2 regions of the Caproiciproducens galactitolivorans genome follow, and region 1 is predicted to be linked to the other one. Evidence: riboswitches for the same ligand, from Rfam matches in the RefSeq annotation. Region 1 holds a riboswitch; the other holds the start of a gene.
The links. Region 1 has a riboswitch for cyclic di-GMP ahead of P9B68_RS02645 (prepilin peptidase). Riboswitches for the same ligand answer to the same signal wherever they lie in the genome.
Positions count from the first base shown of each region.

Region 2: it holds a riboswitch for cyclic di-GMP, as region 1 does, so the genes downstream of both, P9B68_RS05425 (RNA polymerase sigma factor) here and P9B68_RS02645 (prepilin peptidase) in region 1, are expected to answer to the same signal.

Region 1 covers NZ_JAJUFJ010000002.1:56,179-59,595, forward strand. Annotated here, with positions in the region: gene P9B68_RS02635 (TadE/TadG family type IV pilus assembly protein) at 1-177, opposite strand, end outside; gene P9B68_RS02640 (Flp family type IVb pilin) at 349-531, opposite strand; gene P9B68_RS02645 (prepilin peptidase) at 814-1,476, opposite strand; cyclic di-GMP riboswitch class I at 1,571-1,656, opposite strand; cyclic di-GMP riboswitch class I at 1,712-1,798, opposite strand; partial or broken gene P9B68_RS02650 (hypothetical protein) at 2,049-2,304, opposite strand; gene P9B68_RS02655 (MATE family efflux transporter) at 2,451-3,417, opposite strand, start outside.
Region 2 covers NZ_JAJUFJ010000005.1:57,699-61,115, forward strand. Annotated here, with positions in the region: gene P9B68_RS05420 (PhzF family phenazine biosynthesis protein) at 1-604, shown strand, start outside; cyclic di-GMP riboswitch class I at 912-999, shown strand; gene P9B68_RS05425 (RNA polymerase sigma factor) at 1,489-1,914, shown strand; gene P9B68_RS05430 (hypothetical protein) at 2,455-2,652, shown strand; gene P9B68_RS05435 (recombinase family protein) at 2,750-3,417, shown strand, end outside.

The DNA.
Region 1 (3,417 bases):
TTTCATACTTCTTACGCTGTCGGAAGCAGCATTCTGCAGGATGATTTTGTAATTAATCATTCTACCAAGATCAACAGCCGCTCCCAATATGATCAGAAGAACCGGCAGTACCAGAGCAAATTCCACCAAACCCTGCCCGCGTTCTCCATACATTTTTAAAAATCCATTTCTGCTCATAATACAATTCCTATGTCTTGCTTGTTCAATACTCATGAATATGACTTACTATTCTTTAACTCCCCGTCATTTTTCAACAAATGCTTCATACCTTAATCAATTGAGAAAGAGAGAGAATCCCTTTTGTATGAAAGGGGTTCCCCCTCTTGCTCCGCATCTTTTGTTTGAAAATTACTTGGTAGAAGTATTTCCGGCAATTTTACCTGCCATATCATTGAACATACCTTGAAGCTTAGTACCAATGCCTGACATTGCGCCCATAACTACAACAGCAATCAAGGCAAGGATCAGGCCATACTCCACCATTCCCTGGCCGCTTTCCTCGTTTGCAAGCCAGTTGAGCATGTTTTTCATGTCTATTCCCCCCCTTCCCTAAAATAAATTTATTTCAAAAATTCACCCTCCGGTGATTTTTGACGAAAGAAATTATTGTCTTAATGGGGTAAAGCTTGCCCCACCGTGTTACAAGTTCTCTCCAGCATTTTTCTCGCTTCACTCGAATAGGCTGAAAAACCTGCCATTGCCGCAAGAATTACCAGACTAAGTATAAGGCCGTATTCCACCATACTCTGTCCATCTTCCTGTTCCAAAAAGGCTCCCAACAAATGAACCACCCACTTTCTTTCAGAAATTATTTCAAGCGGCAAATACGCCGAATAGAAAACCGATCATGATAAATCCACACATCGGGAAAAGGCTGGTGAGCGTTAGCTTTTTCAGCAGCAATCCGCCGACGCAATAAATAATCAGCGCGGCAGACATATATAGTAACGAGGTCATGACTGCCGGAAATCCCACGACAACAGCTGTCGATAACGCCAGTTTGATATCTCCTGCCCCAATGCCATTATAAAATCCCTTTCTTCTGCAGAAGATTACATAATAAATCAAGAAAATACCTATAACTAGTGCACACGCTTCCACAGACTCTAAAAGTCCATATATTCCATTCACCAGAAAGCGGTAGGCAAGCCCGAAAACAACCAGCGCCAAACAAATCTCATTCGGGATAATGCGGATTTTATGGTCAATTACGGTGGCAACGGCCGTAATGGCAACAAAGGCACAAAGAAAGAGAGACCTTGCAGAGAATATCTGGTAAGATATCCCGCTAAAAACGAAGAAAAAGCCAACAGAAACCGCAAGTTTGACAGTATTGCCAAATTCCAGTTTGCCCGGTAGCTCTCTGCCTTTCTGTCCGCACTTTCTCACTATCAGGGAATTTACTATATCGGGAAAATACAAACCGAACAGAAACCCGACAACCCCCGCTGCGCATGCAAAAAGTATTTTTAACATCTTTATACCCCAACCCCTGCAAACAAAAATAAAAGCCCACAACTTAACCAGTTGTGGGCTAAAGAGATACATTCAAAAATGCTCTCTATGCACAAAAGGAAACCGGCTGTCATGGGACGTCATCCTTTAGACCCTATGGCTTAGCGTCCTTATCTTTCGATAAGTTTGCATAAAAAAAATCCGCAATGGTATAAAGCCAATTGCGGATAGAAAAATTCGTCCAAAAATCCTTGCAAAAGGGAACTGGCTGCCATAGATTATAAAATCCTTAGGCCCTATAGTTTAGCGTCTTTGCCTTTCGACAAATTTGCACCTTAATATGTAATTTTCTTTTTGATTCGTCCTAATTATATATCAAGAAATTCGTCCTGTCAATAGTTCCACTAAATAATTTTTAAAAATCATTAATACAAAAGTATAGAAAGGTTCATTTATTTTAAAACCGCGGCGCCGATGATTCCCGCATCGTTTCCAAGCTTGGCCTACAACCGAATCCCTCCCCGTCCCCTGCGCGGAAGCGATCACATCCAAGCGTTCTTTAGTCAGAGCCTCCGATTTCTTCTGTATTTCCGCATATTCCGTTCTGGTCACATCATAAACATCTTTTATGGCGGAACCCGGAAGAATGTCATGGAATTGGTTCAGAAGAACCGTCCGCCACATAGTGCTGATTTCTTCCGCCGGATATGCGACGCCGTATTCTTCCGCCCAAACGGAAATCAGTTCCAGATTCATTAGTGCAAATTTGCTTTTGCGGTTGCCGCGTTTGTTCCTCGCCATGGAGGTATAAGTACCCCTATGGTATTCCAGATATAATTCACCGACCCATCAGCATCCCATTATAAGTCGTAAAAAAGCTGTCTTTTTCCTGATCAACGCCTTTTGTCGTGACAGGTGTGTAAAAATCGGCGTGCCGTCAATCCCGAACTACCAGAAAGTCACGGCAGCGCGCCGCACCAGTTTTCCATACAGAATTAATTATCGATCAGATGGTGCTGGTACCACTTATCCCCATGGAACCGCAGTAGGAATATGAGTCCGCGCACGCCCCATTCGCAAATCATGGCAACCCAAACGCCGACAATCCCGAACGAAAGCACGATCCCCAAAACATACCCAAGCACCACGCGGAGCAACCACATGGTGAGCATGGAAGAAATGGACGTAAATTTGGAATCCCCCGCGGCACGAAGCGCAGCTGGGGTTAAAAAGCTGATGGACCATACCGGTATATTTGCCAGCGTAGTTATCCACATGATCTGGATAATCGTGGGGACAACCGCCTCCGGCGGATGGAACAGGGTCAAGAGCGGGCGTATAAACGGCATGATCAGCAGCATGGTCACCGCAAAGGACAGCGACGACAGCCAGAGGAAGGAGCGGATGAATTTCCGCGCATCCTGAATATCCCGCCGTCCCATGCACTGGCCGACCACGGTAACCGTCGTCAGGATCAAGGCGTTTGCCGGAATCTGAAAAAGCCCGGCAAGGGAGTTGCAGATCGCGTTGATATCCATGGCATAAACGCCAAGCTGAACAATAAAGGTTTGCGTCAGAATTTTCCCACCGTTAAAGAACATCTGCTCGGCGGCAAACGGAATCCCGACAAAGAAAATCCGTTTCAGCATGGATGTACTAATCTGCAGGGCGTCCTTCACTTTAAAATGGACGGTGGTATCGCCCTTCAGCAGGTAATAAATCGAATAGCCAGCACCTACATAGCGGGCGATATTCAGGGAAATGACCATCCCGAAAACACCCATATGTAAAATCGTAATAAATACAAAGTTCAGAACAACATAGCAAAGGTTCATCGCAAGAGAAAGCCGGAGGGAGGATTTTGTTTCGCCCACGCCGCGAAGAGCGCCGCAGACCGCTTCTACTGTCCCTATGCCGCAATAGGACAGGCAACTTCCCAGTAGATATACTTTTGCATTTTCG
Region 2 (3,417 bases), on a different contig from region 1:
TGATCTATGTGGCCATGCTACACTTGCCACAGCATTTGTATTGATGAATTATGTGGATACATCCGTATCAGAAGTTCATTTCCAGACTTTGAGCGGTGAACTGATCGTGAATAGAAAAGATGACCTGTATGAGATGGACTTTCCAAGCTATCATCTGAAACCTATTGAGGTAACCGATCAGATGGAGCAAATCATTGGTTATCGTCCAACAGAAGCATGGATGGACCGCGATCTGGTTTGCGTACTGGAACAGGAAGAACAGGTCAAGGCAGCAAATCCCGATTTGGAAAAAGCTAAGTTATTGCCTGGGCTTCTGCTGCACATTACAGCGAGAAGCAAAGGTTATGACTGTGTAAGCCGCAGCTTTGCGCCAAAGCTGAATGTTGCGGAAGATCCGGTTTGTGGTTCAGGACATTGCCATATAGCCCCCCTCTGGGCAGACAAATCAGGAAAGAAAGAGTTAGTGGCAAGACAGGCTTCCCGCCGTGGCGGAACTCTGTATTGCCAAGTGGACAACGGGCGTGTGAAGCTTGCAGGAAAAGCCGCTCTTTTTTCCATTTGTGAGATATTTTTGCCAGAAGGTTGTGAACACAAGGAAAGGTAAAAAGAATTGCGTATATTGGACGGTTATCAAACTGATAAACTCTATGAAAGAGTTTCTAATAGCTTTGAAAAGCAGAGCTATGAAAAACGAAGTGAAACGATTATTTGCTTATACAACAGCGTCTTTTATTTTGCTAATCATGATCTGGCTAGTAGTTGGTCTTTTAGCAATCCCCAATAGCTATTTTGGTATGACATTGAGTGCAATTTCGATAATATCCTGTCTTTGCTACATATATTATGGAACTAAATTATTCTTAAAATTAGGGTTGGACAAATTCTACCGAAAACTGTTTTTAACAATATAATTATGTCAAGGGCAAACTTGCCGAAAGGCAAGGACGCAAAGCAATAGGGTCTAAGATGCAAATGCATGATGACAGCCTTGCCACCAAGTAAAGTTGCGTATTAACCCTGCCCTTTGTGGCAGGGTTTTTATTAAAAAATTAGAAAGAAAGGCGGCACCCGCCCAACAAAAAAAACGTGAGTTTGGCGGGTCTATTCTTATGCCTGAATAAGCATTATTGTAACCCTCCAGCTCATTTGGAGGGTTTTTCTATGCGCGTTCGACATGCCTTGAACTTCAAACGACCGCTACCAAGCAGCGGCCTAGCGTGATGAAGCGGACATCTATCTGCTGCATATCGCTTTAATCGGTAGCCTGTCAAAAAAAGCCCGTGCGGTCTATGGGAGAAGTGCGGTCATCATCAGGAACTAATAGATCATAAAAATAGGATATATAGAATCACTGTGCAAAAAGCTCATTTGGATTGTGTCCAAATGGGCCTTTTTTGTCGTATAAAGGGTAATTCAGTTCGGTGCCGCTCACCCCCCTCTCCGTTTCGATTTGCCAAAATCTCAAAAATCGGAACGGAGGAATATTTGATGACACAGATCAACCTGCGGGACTACTATCCCGATTTTTATATCACCGACTGCATCATCGAGGTGCCGAACGAAGTTGCGGCACTCATGAACTCTTATGAACACGCCGAAGCCGCCTATTATCTGCGGAGATACCGCCATAAGGCATATTATTCTCTGGATCGCGACGACGGCATCGAGCATGACATCCTGTTCGTGTCCTTATCCCCCTGCGAAATCTATGAACGCAAAGTGACGGTCGAACAGCTCCATGCCGCCATCGCCGCCCTACCGGGCAAGCAGGCCAAACGTATCTATGCTTATTATTTCTTGGGGATGAGCAAAAGCGCCATTGCCAAGGCTGAGGGTGTCAACGAGAGTGCCGTCCGAGACAGTATTGACCGGGGACTGCGAAATATCGAAAAGTTTTTGAAAAATTTCCTGTGAGGCTCCTGCGAATGGGCCTCAAAAATGAAAAGGCTTATGAGGGATAAGTTTTGATTCTTCACTGAACCTTGAAAATTGAATAAGGGACAAGCCGGATACATACCGCAAGCAGCGGCATACAGGGAGCCGGACGGCGGGTGCGCCACGATCTTTCCTTGAGCGGAGAGGGTGATTGAATTTCAGCGTAACGGAAAGGGAGCGAAAAACACCAGCGCCGTAGGTAGAGCAGCGTCTTTCAGACGCAAGGTGGCTCTGTGGCAAGCATCTGTATGTAATGAAACTTCCGTTCAGTCACAGTCCGAGCGTGAAAAAACCGTCGCAGGCAATGAGAACGGCCCGCCATCAGCATGGGGGGAGGTGCAATTCCTATGGTAACAGGTACGCCGCCTGTTCGTCCGGAATGTCTGTAAACTATAAAAGCAAATCGAAACAAAGGGGCAGCCGCGCCGTAACTCCGTCATATCGCTTATCATGTTTGTTTGAGTACGTGAACAAATGGCTACAGTGCGGCTGCTTCCTGATCTGAGAGGAGGCATAACGGTGGAAAACTTAAAAACTACTGATTACAAAAACAACATACCGCCCGACGCTTCCGGACGCAATCGTTTAGATAAAACTTCAACCTATAAGGTGGATGGCAAAACGTTTATTGTTGAGCCTGTTTTTCAAACAGACGGACACGATACCTTGGCAATAATTTTAATGAGACTGATGAAGGCTGACGCGGATCAGTCTTGACGATAAGTGATAGCGCGACAAGCGTGACAAACGGCGGTCGAGATGGTATACCTTCTCCTGTAAATACTGCTTATTTGACTGCCGGAAAGGAGGATTTATGAAACGGTCAAATAGCAGAAAAAACCGGGAGGATACGGCTTTTCTTTATGAACGGCTGTCGCGGGACGACAATCTTGAAGGAGAAAGCTACAGCATAGGTAACCAGAAAAAGCTTTTAATCAAGGTTGCCAAAGAAAAGGGATATACAAACCTTGTGCATTTCTCAGACGACGGTATTTCCGGTGTCACAATGGAACGGCCCGGTTTTGTGGCGATGCTTCATGAACTTGAAGAGGGCCATGCAGCGGCTGTTTTTGTAAAGGATATGTCACGCCTAGGCAGAAACTATATTGAGGTCGGCAGACTCACGGAGGAATTCCTTCCTGAACACGATATACGTCTCGTCGCGGTTTCCGATAATGTGGATACTGCCGAGGGTGAAAACGAGCTGACTCCAATAAGAAATTTGTTCAACGAGTGGTATGCGCGCGATATCAGCAAAAAGCGGCGCATCAGCAACAAGATTAAGGGAAATGCCGGGGAACCGATGGGACAACCACCATATGGGTACATTAAAGATCCGGATGATCCCAAACATTGGATCGTGGATGAGGTAGCCGCCACTGTTGTTCGCCGAATTTATCAAATGACGCTGGACGGCTTTGGAACGGAGCAGATCGCCGCCGCGCTGGAACAGGACAGCATCCTGACGCCGATGTCCTACTG